DNA from 3 places in the Ruegeria sp. HKCCA4633 genome. Region 3 is predicted to be linked to each of the others. Evidence: riboswitches for the same ligand, from Rfam matches in the RefSeq annotation. Region 3 holds a riboswitch; each other region holds the start of a gene.

Region 1 (4,165 bases), on a different contig from region 3:
AGGCAGGGTCCAGACCCCCAGCACATCGCCAGTGACCGTTATGACAAGAACGGCCCCAGCCGCCGCCCCCGAGGACAGGCCAAAAAGGAACGGATCGGCCAGATCGTTGCGCGTGGTTGTTTGCAAAACCACGCCAACTACGCCCAGCCCTGCGCCGATCACAGCGGCGAACAAGGCTCGGGGGAGGCGAAGGTCGAAAACGATCCGATGCACCGGGGACATTTCACCTTCTGTCAGGCCGGTCCCCAAGCCAATGGCGGTAAAGACCTCGGCCATTGGGATCGAGGTTGTGCCATAGATCGTAGACAGCAGCAAAAGGGCGGTCAGAATGACCGCCCCCAGCAAGATCGATCGGCCCAAATGGACCATGTCAGTTGGTCTCCGGATGCATCGCATTGGCCATCTTTTCAATGGCTTCAATATTTGCCGGTCCGGGTGTCAATTCCTCGTAACGCAGGCCGATCCAGCGCGCGTTCTTGACTGCATCGGTTTGTGACATGACAGGATGATCTTTCAGAAACTGGAAGGTATCTTCTGCACCATTTCCTGTTTGATAGTCCAGTAGCACCAGGAATTCCGGGTTTGCGGCTGCCACGGTTTCCCAAGAGGTGCGACCCCAGCTGGTATCCATGTCATGTGTGACGTTTACACCCCCCGCAGCGGCAATCATGGCGTCCGGGATGGCGAATTTACCTGCGGTAAAAGGCGCATCTGCCGGCCCGTCCAGCAGGAAAACACGAGGTTTATCCAGATCGGCGGTTTTTGCCTCAAGGGCATCCAACTGGACTTTCCAGCCCAAGACAAGGTCTTCCGCCTTAGCCTCGACACCCATCACCTGGCCCAAACGCAGGACGTCGTCAAACAGCAGATCCATGCTGGCTTCGGGGCGGTCTTTGTTCAGGTGCACGCAGCTTTCGGTCAAGACCATGGTCTTGATGCCAAAGGGTTCCAGCGTGTCTGGGGTCACTTCGCCACCTGGCTGCATTCCGTAATACCAACCAGCGAAAAACATATCGGGTTCGACAGAGACAAGGTTTTCAACTGTAGGATATTTCGGAGCCAACTCGGGGATGTCGCCGCGCTGTGCATCAAAATCCGGGCTGGTCTTGTACCAGCCTGTGATGCCGGTCAGGCCGACGATCTTGTCTTGCAGACCCAAAGCAAACGCCATGTCAGTCATGTTCATGTCGTGAACAACGAGCCGTTCTGGCGTTGTTTCAAAAACCAGTGGCTCGCCGCAATTGTCCACTGTAATGGCATCCGCGGCTGCGCCGCTTGCCAGGCCAGTGAACACAGCCACAGGCCAGAGTTTCTGCATCATTGTAAGCTCCTGTTATGATGACAGTTTACGTTTTCGAATATCCAGAGCAGGGATCATGCGGCCCTCATGCTGGAAACACAGATAATCCACTCCAAACGTGTCGCGGACACGATCCGTTGTCAGAACATCGTTGACAGGGCCAAACCCTGTCAGACGTGTTGATTTCATTAACGCCACATGAGTGGCAAATTCCGGGATCATGACCAGATCGTGGACGATCATGACAACCGTCACGCCCAATTCAGCGACCAAAGACAACATGTGCCCCTTGGCATCCGGGTCTAGGTGATTGGTCGGCTCGTCCAGAAACAACAGAGACGGGTTTTGAGCCAGCGCACGTGCGATATGCGCCCGTTGCCTCTCACCCCCCGATAGCTGACCCATAGGTTTGCGGGAAAGGTGCATTAAACCCGTTGTTTCCAAAACCCGGTCAAGATCTTCCCTGTGCTCAGACGCGGACTTGTCAGCCTTGATCGGAATTTGGCCAAGTGCAACATAGTCGTGCAATCGCAACCGACTATCCGGCATTTCCTGTTGGCCAACCACAGCGATCGTCCGCGCGCGTTCATGGGCCGACAAGGTGCGCAGGCTTTGACCTTTTATCTGCACATCACCCAGCGCAATACGTTCGATTCCGCAAAGCAGCTTGAGCAGCGTAGTCTTCCCAGCCCCATTCGGTCCCGCAATCGCCAGAATTGATCCTTCTTCCAAGCCAAAGGACACATCCTGAAGCAGCACATCACCGTTCAAGGCATAATATTCTAGGTTTTCGACAGCCAGGAAACTCATGACGGCCTCTGCGATGGCAAGGCAGGCATGCGCGACAAGGTTTTGGTGAACAGTGTTAGCGGGCGGTCAGTTGCGTTTGTCCAACCATCGGAACTGAGCTGATATTGCCCGGCGAATTCCACCACTGCATCCAGATCCTGTTCCGAAACGATGTCACCAAACAAATACTGCGCCTTGCCCGGTGCCTGAAAACCGACGGTGGTTGGCCGGTCGCAGCCCGCCATGCACGCGACCTCCCGGATTGCAAACCCTTCGGGCAGTTTTCGCGCCAATGCGCCACTCACTTGATCGGTGGACATCGCGCCTGTGCATGTCGTGCATACAAGTAGGAAATGATCTGCAGTTTTCGTCATTGTGCGCACCGGTTACCGCTGATCAAACTACAATACAATGTTATAACATTACTATTTTGAGAATCGCGATCTTTTCGCGAGGCCACAGCACAATAGGTATTGGGGTTGAGGATAAAGCTATCAGTCACCTGTTGCATTGTCCGCTCTGCTTGAAACCAAGCGCGGACAGAAGGTGCCAAAAATGGAAACACGCGAAAACCGTGCCATCAAAGCCTCCTTCCAGGACGCCCCGCCCCGGGTTGGTTAAACATCGGATGGCAGGTCTCCTGACTTGCGGGTCAAAGCTTGGCCCACCTTCCCAACCCTTTCGGGGTCAGTGGCGCAGTGGCGTCGCTCTCCGCTTACAGTTGCGGGGGCAGTCACGGACTTGGCGCAATACAGCGCCGCACCGTATTCCCATTTTCATCCCTTTCGGAACCATCCAACTCAGCTAGGCTGGCGGTGCTGGACTTGTCAAGAAGGAGAAGCAGTCGAGCCGATCCAAAACATCTGGGCGCGGCTCACATTCACGTTGGCCGGTTCTAGCCTGGTTGATATCAATAGTCGGAAACCAACAAGAAGTCCGGCGCAGCGTCTTCTTCGATCTGTGAAAACCGAAGGATGGAATCTTCGAAGACATTATCCGTACGGTCATCATTCACAGTCGAAACCTCTCCAATAAGGCAATCGCCGTGTTCTGCCCAGAATGCGTGCCAGACACCCGGCATAAGGGTCACGCTTTGCCCCGGTTTCAGCCGCAAATGCTCACCTGGTTGCAACGTAACAGGGCAGGCATCGCTGGGTACCGTCACTGGCGTGTTCCGGTCGATGCCCCCGTCAGGGTCAGATGCGTAAATCTCCAGCACCAGATCACCCCCGCCGCGATTGATGATGTCCTCGGCCTTTACGATGTGACGATGCATCGGAGACAGTTGTTTATCTTTCGAGATCAGCAATTTTTCCGCATACAACATCCCGCGACCTGATTTCAGATCATTCACCTCACCATTGCGCAGAGTGAAGAGGAACAGGCCGAGTTCGTCAAACCGACCCTGAGCGTAATCGGTGATGTCCCAGCCCAGCCCCCGACTGCGGATCGTTTCAGCTACAGGACTTCGCATCTGATCGGGCGACCAATCGGCAAAAGGTGGTAACACGGCTCCAAAGGATTGTATGAAAGCCTGCGCTTCGGACTTGATGCGGTTAATTTCGGATCGTTTCATTGGTTTTTCCAAGAATTAAAGCTCATGCGCCCAGGGCGGCTCGGCCCCGGCACGGGATACGGTTACAGCGGCGACTTCGGCTCCCAGTTCCATGGCCGCGCGCAACGCTTCTGGGGTCAGGTTTCGCACGCCTTGTTTGGTCAGTTTCTCAGCACGGCTGAGTGCGGTGAGCACACCAGCATTGAACGTATCGCCGGCACCGATCGTGTCTACGACCTGCACCTGTTTCACCGGCACCGAAACCTTTGATCCATCTGCCAGATACCCATGTGCGCCATCACCGCCCCGGGTCACTATCAGGGCCGTTGGCCCGGCCCGCAACAACAACGCGGCTTTCGCCGACTCGGGCTCGGTACCGGGAATGATCCAGTCCAGATCCTCGTCGGAAACTTTGACGATATCGGATTGCGCGATCATGTGGTTCAGGCGTGTTCGAAACCGGGCCTGATCCTCGATGAAGCCCGGACGGATGTTCGGATCCAGCATCACCGCACGTTCGC
Region 2 (4,165 bases), on a different contig from region 3:
TTCTGTGACAGGGATCACCTCAACGGTCGTGCCGGTCTGCGCCTTGAACTGGTCGGCCATTTCCTGTTGTTTCGCCAGACGCTCGGGCTGCTCTTCGGTCGTCCAGAAACGGATCGTGTCCGCCTGTACCGACATTGCCGTCAGCGCCATTGCCAACGAAGAGCCGAGCATCAGCTTGGCTGCTTTTGGTGTAAGTTTCATGGTCGGTTTCCTCCCCGATTGTCTTCCATGGATCGTTTGATTTTTTTCGCCAACTCGTTCGAGGTCAGCAGCGGCGGTCCGTCAGAGTCGCGTTCAATCAGCACCGCCTGACTGAGTTCGCGCAAAGTTGCGGGTTCTTCTCCTCGGGTCTGACGTATCAGCATCGTAGCAAGGCGTTCACCTGCCCGTTTAGAGTCGACGCTGAACGTCGTTAGCCCGGGGCTGGCGTATTGGCATTCCGGGACCCCGTCATATCCAAGAACCGAGACATCGCGCCCGATCTCAAGGCCAAATTCTGCGCAGACAGAGTAGCTTCCCAGTGCCGCTTGGTCTGTCGCAAATACAATCGCGGTCGGCGGGACAGGAAGACGCAATAAAGCGCGCGCTTCAGCGGCCCCTTCTTCGCGGGTGCGGGCCCCTTCGCGTATCAATTCGGGATCAACTGGCAATCCTGCGTCCCTAAGCCCGTCGACATAGCCATCCCGACGCAGGTGGCTGTAGTTGAACTTTGGATCACTGCCGACAAACCCGATACGGCTGTGACCAAAACGGGCCAGACGTTCGACCGCGTCGCTCATGGCTGTTTCGCCGGAAATATCAAACCACGACGTATCGTCCTGAAACCCGACCTGACCATAGCCAGTCCGCCCATAAAGGATGAACGGCACCTGCAAGTCCTTCAGGTATCCAACGCGCGCATCATCGACTTCGGCTCGCGGCAGTATAAATCCGTCGGCCTTACGTTCTTCAACCAAACGGCCCAGCATGTTCAGCATGTCCTGTTTCGACTTCGCGGTCGAAATTGTCATCGTCCAGTCAGACGCACTGGCAGCTTCACAAGCCCCTGCCAGAAAGTCTTGGAAAAACGGATTGTGCCGATCCGGTTCTTCACTGTTGATGACCATTGCAATGGCACGCACGCGCCCCGTTCGGATGGCCTGAGCGTGGCTGAGCGGGCGATACCCCATCTTGCGCGCCGTCACCTCAACCCGCTTTCGCGTTGATTCTGAGATGTCGGAATACCCATTCAATGCCCGCGACACCGTGCTTTTCGAAAGGCCGAGTTGATCGGCCAGTTCATCAAGCTTCACCCGTCCAGTCGCCGAGGCGCGCCGGGATCGGATTTGTCGCTGTCGCGTGTTGAGATTCGCTGTCATTCCATCATTTTGCGTTTCCGAAACCGGTTTCGGCAATGGAAAAGTCCAATTTTTGTGCGTATTGTAAATTTCTGGTTTCACAAGCCGGGATACTTATGCTTCGGCATCAAATCTGAGGTCACCGCACTGATTGTCAGACAGTGACACTGATCACCTCTATGCACCGAGCCGCAACTACACGGCAGAAACACCTTATTGAAATTCGGTATTGCCCTAAGCGATGCCGCAAACGAGAGTTGACCGTGTACAAGTTTTTCTGCCATCAACGCGCCATGTTCGGTTCCGGGGACTCACCCGGAGGCAATAGGGAATGCAGTGCGGCTTTTTCTTCGCCAATTCTGCAACTGCCCCCGCAACTGTAAGCGGCGAGCGCGGCTGATCGTGCCACTGGGATATGCCCGGGAAGGCCAGCCAAGCGTTTTGACCCGCAAGTCAGGAGACCTGCCGAACATGCGCCCTCGGAATGGGCGTTGATCGTCGGCGACGGGGTGTGCGCCGAAACTGTTTGCCTATTTGAGCAAATGGTTTCGCATTCCCCAATGTCAAAAACCAATGCGTGCCGGGGAAGGCGCGACGTGAGAAGGACTTGTTTGTGAAACACTTTTTGTTGGCGGCAACAGCTGCCATTGCATTGCCTGCGATGGCTCAGGCTCATTTCCTGCTGGAATACACCGAAGATACCATGATTGATCGTCCTGGTGACGTTCCGGTCAAGTTGGTCTTCTGGCATCCGTTTGAAGCCGGGCACGTGATGACCCTGGAAAAGCCAGAAGAATTTTATGTGATCCACAACGGCGAAAAGACCGATTTGTTGGGTACGTTGGAAGAAACCACGTTCGAAGGCCCCGAGAACACGGCCAAGGCCTTTTTGGGCTCGGTTCCAGTGAAACGTTCTGGCGATTACGTCGTGGTAACGGTACCTGCGCCTTATTACGAGGAATCTGAGGATATCTATATCCAGCAGGTCACCAAGGCATATCTGAACCGAAACGAGCTGCCCACCGACTGGGACCAGCCGCAAGGTTTGGCTACCGAAATACTGCCGCTGAACAAGCCCTATAACATCATCGCTGGCTCGACCTTCACGGGACGTGTATTGAGCGAGGGCAACCCAGTGGCTGGCGTAGAGATTGAAATCGAATACATGGCCGCGGAACCCGACTTGGCCGGAAACGGCGCAAAAAACGCAACTGCTTCCCCACTGCCAGGCGGCGCACTGGTCGCAATTTCGGACGAAAACGGCTATTTCACCTTTGGCGTGCCAAAAGCAGGCTACTGGGGTTTCGCAGCGTTGGGTTCGGGCCCGAAGACTGAACATGAAGGCAAAGAACTAAGTCAGGACGCTGTGATCTGGATCCGCGCCTGGGATCTGGAGTAACCCATATGCATATTGTGGACGGAGCCCTTTCGAACCCTGTTGTGATTGGCGGCGTAATCGCGGCAGCAGGCGGGATCGCCATGGGGCTGAAATCGCTGGACCTGGATCGCATTCCCACTGCCGGGGTGTTGTCAGCCAGCTTTTTTGTCGCCTCACTGATCCATGTTCCGATCGGCCCGTCCTCTGTGCATTTGATCCTGAACGGTCTGGCCGGGCTTTTGCTCGGCTGGGCGGCCTTTCCGGCGCTTTTTGTTGGCTTGCTGCTTCAGGCTGTGTTCTTCGGCTTTGGAGGACTGACAGTGCTTGGGATCAACACAGTCAACATCGCCCTTCCGGCGGTGCTTACATGGATAATCTTCGGTCGTCTGATCGCCAAGGGCACGCCTGTTCAAGGAGCAGTTTGGGGCGGCATAGGCGGCGCTTTCTCAATCGCAGCTACGACGGCTTTTGTCGCAGTATCGCTGGCGCTGTCGGGCGACGAATTCCTGCCGGCTGCGAAGCTTGTGTTATTTGCTCACGTCCCTGTCATGGCCGTCGAAGCGGTTCTGACCGGGTTCGCCATTTTACTGGCTCGTCAGGTTAAACCAGAACTCTTTTATAAAGGCGCATCGGCATGAGGCAACTGCTCGTTGTTATTGCGTTGTCACTGATGCCGCTTCCTGCGCTGGCCCACAAAGTTATCGCAGGGGTCTTTCCTGCAGGCGATGCAATCGAAGGCGAATTGGGCTTTTCAAACGGCGATATGGCGCAAAACCAAAAAGTCATCGTGTACGGGCCCGATGGTGCTGAGTTGGGACGAACACTGACCGATACAGATGGTTTCTTCCTTTACACCCCGACCAACCCGGTAGAACACACGTTCAAAGCAGACTTGGGCGCGGGGCATGTGGCAGAAGTCACCATGCCTGCTGCCGATGTCGCGGCGATAATGGGTGTTGAAGCTGACGTGGTCGAAACTGCCGCAATGATTGCCCCTAAGGAAGGTGGGACGCAGGTGACTGTCGCATCATTGACGAACGAAGAACGCGCCGCAATTGCTCAGGCGGTCCGAGACGAAACCCGCCCGCTGCGACGCGAGATTGCCTCCTATCGTGAACACAATGATCTGCAAACGATCCTGGGTGGCATCGGTTACATCATTGGTTTGTTCGGAATCGGCTTTTACATCGCCGCACGCAAGAAGATGACCTCCTGATGGCCCACGCCCTGGAACCCCAGGCCAAGACATTGGCCGAGACTGGTACGGGTGCATCCTTTTGGGTGATCCAAGGCTTGGATCCTCGGATGCGGATCGTGGTGGCGAGTGTTTTTTCCATTGTCACGGTCTCGCTCAGCACCATTCCAGGGCTGATTGCGGCATTGGCTGTTTCTATCGGAGTGCTGCTGATGTCTCGCCTGCCCATTCGCCGAACGCTCAAACGTATGGCGA
Region 3 (4,165 bases):
GAACGCGGCCACGGTCCGCAAGGCCCAGCATTGCGCGAACCTGTTCGGCAGTGGTTTCACCCGCCCCGTGCGATATCGCCTGGTCCAGCAGCGAGGTTGCATCCCTTGCAGACCCTTCCGCGGAGCGCGTGATCAGCGCCAGCGCATCTTCTGCGATCTCAGCGCCTTCCGCTGACGCGATCTTTTGCAGAAGGCCGATCATATCCTCGGGTTCGATCCGGCGCAGGTCAAAGCGCTGGCAGCGGGACAGAACTGTGACCGGCACCTTGCGGATTTCAGTGGTTGCAAAGATGAACTTCACATGCTCGGGCGGTTCCTCAAGCGTCTTGAGCAGCGCGTTGAAAGCGCTGGTCGAAAGCATGTGGACCTCATCGATGATGTATATCTTGTAACGCGCGCTGGCGGCGCGATAGCGGACACTGTCGATAATCTCGCGAATATCGTTCACGCCAGTTCGGCTGGCGGCGTCCATCTCCATCACATCGACGTGGCGGCCTTCCATGATCGCCACGCAGTGTTCGCATTGGCCGCAAGGTTCGGTCGTCGGGCCGCCATTACCGTCGGGCCCGATACAGTTCATACCCTTGGCGATGATCCGTGCGGTGGTGGTTTTTCCGGTGCCGCGAATGCCGGTCATGATGAAAGCCTGCGCAATCCGGTCCGCTTCGAACGCGTTTTTCAGGGTGCGCACCATGGCATCCTGACCCACCAGATCGGCAAAGGTTTCCGGGCGATATTTGCGGGCGAGAACCTGATAGGCGGGGCTGGGCGTGTCGGTCATGTTTTCTCGGTCGGATTCGGTGCTTCGGCTCAGCGTAGTGGTCGCTGCCTTCCGCGTCCACTGCGAGGCGCGATGATTTTTGATTTAGATTCTGACCGGATTCGCACTAAGCTGGTCCAACAAAATTTATGGTGCATTTTCGTTAAGAGTTCTTGGTGGAGGACACTGGTTTATGTCGCAACTGGTTATCTATGCCCTGCAAGTCGCGGGGGGTACACTTGCCCTGACATCGATGCCCGGACGGGGCGGGGATTATGAAAGGGATCTGGATACGATTGCCGCATGGAAGCCGGGGCTGGTTGTTTCAATGACAACGGACGTCGAGATGCTCCAAAACGGGGCGCAGGAATTCGGCAGCGATATCCAAAGCCGCGCCAGCCGGTGGGTGCATCTGCCGATCGAAGACTTTGGCGCCCCTACGCCTGCAGTTGAAGAGGCGTGGCCCTCGATCAGCGCGGCCGCCCGGCATGCTTTGACGGGTGGAGGGCGGGTACTGGTGCATTGTCGGGGCGGCTGCGGCAGGTCGGGAATGGTTGTTCTGCGGCTGATGGTCGAATGCGGCGAACAGCCAGACAAAGCCCTGGAGCGTTTGCGGGCGCTGCGTCCTTGTGCCGTGGAAACAGACGCCCAATTGGCCTGGGCAGCACAGAATTTTCAGGCTCAAGTCGTATAGTCTTAGGCCGAAATCTGTTCAGGCGCGTGCACGGGTTTGCGAGGCCGCAGCTTTGCAACCTCGATCATCGCGCAGGGTGGGTCTGTAATGATGCCGGATGGCAAGGCGCTGAACGTGTTTCCAAAGATCAGATCGGCGTAAGCGTTCAGGTCCTGCGGCTCTGCTTCAGGCTGTGTATCGCAAAAGATGCGAATTCTGTCTGATTGCGCTCGGAAAGTTGCGTGGCATCCTTGCGTGCAATGTGACAATTCACTGCCACCTTCAAACTCGAACCCGTCGCTTGTGGCGGCTGTGGCCTGCTTCATCGCCTCGGAAATTGAGCGTGCCAGCCGCGCCAGGGCAGGGCAGGTTTTGCCCGTCCGCTGACACACCGTTGCACTGTATTCATGCGTCTTCGTCTTCCAGATCATCCTGCGCCCTCCGCGCGTGGTGGGCAGGAGAGTTGGGTCAGGTGGGACGGCAACGTGCTGTCAGGACCTGCCCGGACACCCCGCCCGAGTTTCGGTTTCAGTTCCGATGGCAGGTCTCCTGACTTGCGGGTCATGGCTTTGCCGACCTTCCCAGCCCTAGGGGCCAGTGGTGTTTTGGCATCGCTCACCGCTTACAGTTGCGGGGGCAGTCGCGGATTTGGTTTGCGCCCGGATGACCAGACTGAACCGCACCGTGTTCCCTTTTCATCCCGACCCCTTGTGGGGGACAGGAACCATCACACAATCGCTAGCGTCTGATCCGGTTCCGAGTCAAGCTGATCTTTTACCCCGACGTGTGGTCATGCTGGATGGGGGGAACGTTCCTCTTTAGTGTTTAAAATATTGAAGCCAAGCAATTCAGTTTTTCAGTGCAGGGTCAGGGATCATGTTGGACGCAGAGCAGACGGTGTTGGCTGAAGATTTCCTTTTCCCATCCGGGTCCACGACCCTTGCAGCACGGTTGTACCGACCGCTGTCAGAGCCTGAAACCGTGGTTGTGCTGAATAGTGCAACGGGTGTGCCGCGCGACTATTATCGCCACTTCGCACAGTGGCTAGCGGCCGAGCGGGGTATGGCGTGTCTGACCTATGACTACCGGGATTTCGGGCATTCTCTGACCGGCCGTATGAAGGATGCGCGTGCAACAATGGCGGATTGGGCTTTGATCGACATGCCAGCGGCGCGGGCGGAAATGCGCAGGCGTTATCCTGATGCGCAGCAATGGACCATTGGTCATTCCGTTGGTGCGATGCTGGGGCCTGTTCAGCCCGACATCGACCAAATCGATCGGATGATTTGCGTGTGTTCGGGGCTCGTAACCCTCAGTGATCACCCATGGCCTTACCGTGGATTGGCCGGTGTTTTCTGGTATGGACACGCACCGGTACTGGTCAAAGCACTTGGCTATCTGCCGGGAAATGCGATCGGGTTTGGTGCGGACTTGCCGGGCTCGGTCTACTGGCAATGGCGCGAATGGTGCACGGCTCCTTTGAATTATGTACCTGAAATCGGACAAAACCTTCCTGAGGCGCGTTGGGACGGCTCCGGTAGACCCGTGGATTTGTTCACTTTCGAGGACGACCAGATGGTCCCGCCCGAAGCTGTCTGGCGGCTTGCCGACCTTTATGGCGCCGAGGCTAAGCGGCACCTGCTTAGGTCTGATGACTTCGGATTGTCAGAGATTGGCCATATCGGAGCTTTTGCTCGGCGTAATGCGGCAGTTTGGCCGAGCCTGATCGCGTGATCAGGCTCGACTTTTGAATTACCGAGTATTTTTCGCTTAACGCCCTTTATGCAGTTTTCGATCCTTCATGACACCCCGCACCATCTTACCGAACGCTTTGTCCCGTGCCCGGGATTGGGCGACGGTTTCCGAGTTGCGCTGATCTTCGCGCCGAAGCTTTCGCCATCGATCCAAGCGGGCAGGGTCAAGCACGCCTTGTTTGATCGCCCGCTGTACAGCACAGCCTGGTTCGGATTCGTGCTGACAATCTGAAAAACGGCAGTTCAGGCCAAGTACGGCGAGGTCCGAGAACACCTCGTCGATACCGTCCTGAGCTTCAAGCAGACGCAATGCGCGCATTCCAGGCGTATCAATCAGCCAGCCGCCGTTGCGCATCCGGTGTAACGCGCGCGCCGTGGTTGTGTGCCGACCGCGAGCGTCGTTCTCGCGAATACCTGACGTCGCCAAATCCTGATCGGTCAAGCCGTTGGACAATGTCGTCTTGCCAACGCCTGACGACCCAACCAGTGCTCCGGTCTGGCCTTTGGGGCACCAGGATAAGACCTTTTCCAATTCCGTTAGGTCTAGCGCGTTGATCGCCAGAACTGTCAGAAACGGGTCCAGAGCCTGCACCTGTTCCGAGAAACGATTGGGGTCATCCGATTGGTCAGCCTTTGTCAGGACAACAACCGGGTAACATCCTGCCTGATGTGCAAGTGCCAGATAACGCTCTAGCCGGGGCAGGTTGAAATCAGCGTTGCACGAACTGACGATGAACAGCACATCGACATTGGCAGCGATCAGTTGCGTCGCAGCGCCTGTACCGGCGGCGCGCCGGTGCAACAGGCTGCGCCGGTCGAGTAGATGTTGCACGCGATTGTCGTCGTCCGTGAGAACCCAGTCTCCGACGGCATAGCTGCCGGTCGATTGATCAAGGGTCAGCAATGGAGATTCGCCCTGCGGATTCAGCCCGATCAGGCGGTCCCTATGAACGGAAGCGATGCGAAAAGGCGTGCACG

What was found. A riboswitch is a leader RNA that binds a small molecule or an ion and turns the genes downstream of it on or off. The one in region 3 is predicted to bind cobalamin.
Region 1: another riboswitch for cobalamin. It lies ahead of GOV85_RS08530 (DUF1636 domain-containing protein); the one in region 3 lies ahead of GOV85_RS16550 (hypothetical protein).
Region 2: another riboswitch for cobalamin. It lies ahead of GOV85_RS09300 (DUF4198 domain-containing protein); the one in region 3 lies ahead of GOV85_RS16550 (hypothetical protein).

Annotation. Positions count from the first base shown of each region.
Region 1 covers NZ_WQGJ01000002.1:423,036-427,200, forward strand. Annotated here, with positions in the region: gene GOV85_RS08515 (iron ABC transporter permease) at 1-369, opposite strand, end outside; gene GOV85_RS08520 (ABC transporter substrate-binding protein) at 371-1,321, opposite strand; gene GOV85_RS08525 (ABC transporter ATP-binding protein) at 1,334-2,110, opposite strand; gene GOV85_RS08530 (DUF1636 domain-containing protein) at 2,107-2,463, opposite strand; cobalamin riboswitch at 2,702-2,900, opposite strand; gene GOV85_RS08535 (D-lyxose/D-mannose family sugar isomerase) at 3,000-3,665, opposite strand; gene GOV85_RS08540 (carbohydrate kinase) at 3,681-4,165, opposite strand, start outside.
Region 2 covers NZ_WQGJ01000002.1:609,809-613,973, forward strand. Annotated here, with positions in the region: gene GOV85_RS09290 (ABC transporter substrate-binding protein) at 1-201, opposite strand, end outside; gene GOV85_RS09295 (LacI family DNA-binding transcriptional regulator) at 198-1,358, opposite strand; cobalamin riboswitch at 1,619-1,822, shown strand; gene GOV85_RS09300 (DUF4198 domain-containing protein) at 1,951-2,736, shown strand; gene cbiM (cobalt transporter CbiM) at 2,742-3,353, shown strand; gene GOV85_RS09310 (cobalt ABC transporter permease) at 3,350-3,931, shown strand; gene cbiQ (cobalt ECF transporter T component CbiQ) at 3,931-4,165, shown strand, end outside.
Region 3 covers NZ_WQGJ01000007.1:49,738-53,902, reverse strand. Annotated here, with positions in the region: gene GOV85_RS16560 (DNA polymerase III subunit gamma/tau) at 1-781, opposite strand, end outside; gene GOV85_RS16555 (protein-tyrosine phosphatase family protein) at 954-1,454, shown strand; gene GOV85_RS16550 (hypothetical protein) at 1,457-1,864, opposite strand; cobalamin riboswitch at 1,955-2,177, opposite strand; gene GOV85_RS16545 (hypothetical protein) at 2,310-3,167, shown strand; gene rsgA (ribosome small subunit-dependent GTPase A) at 3,204-4,165, opposite strand, start outside.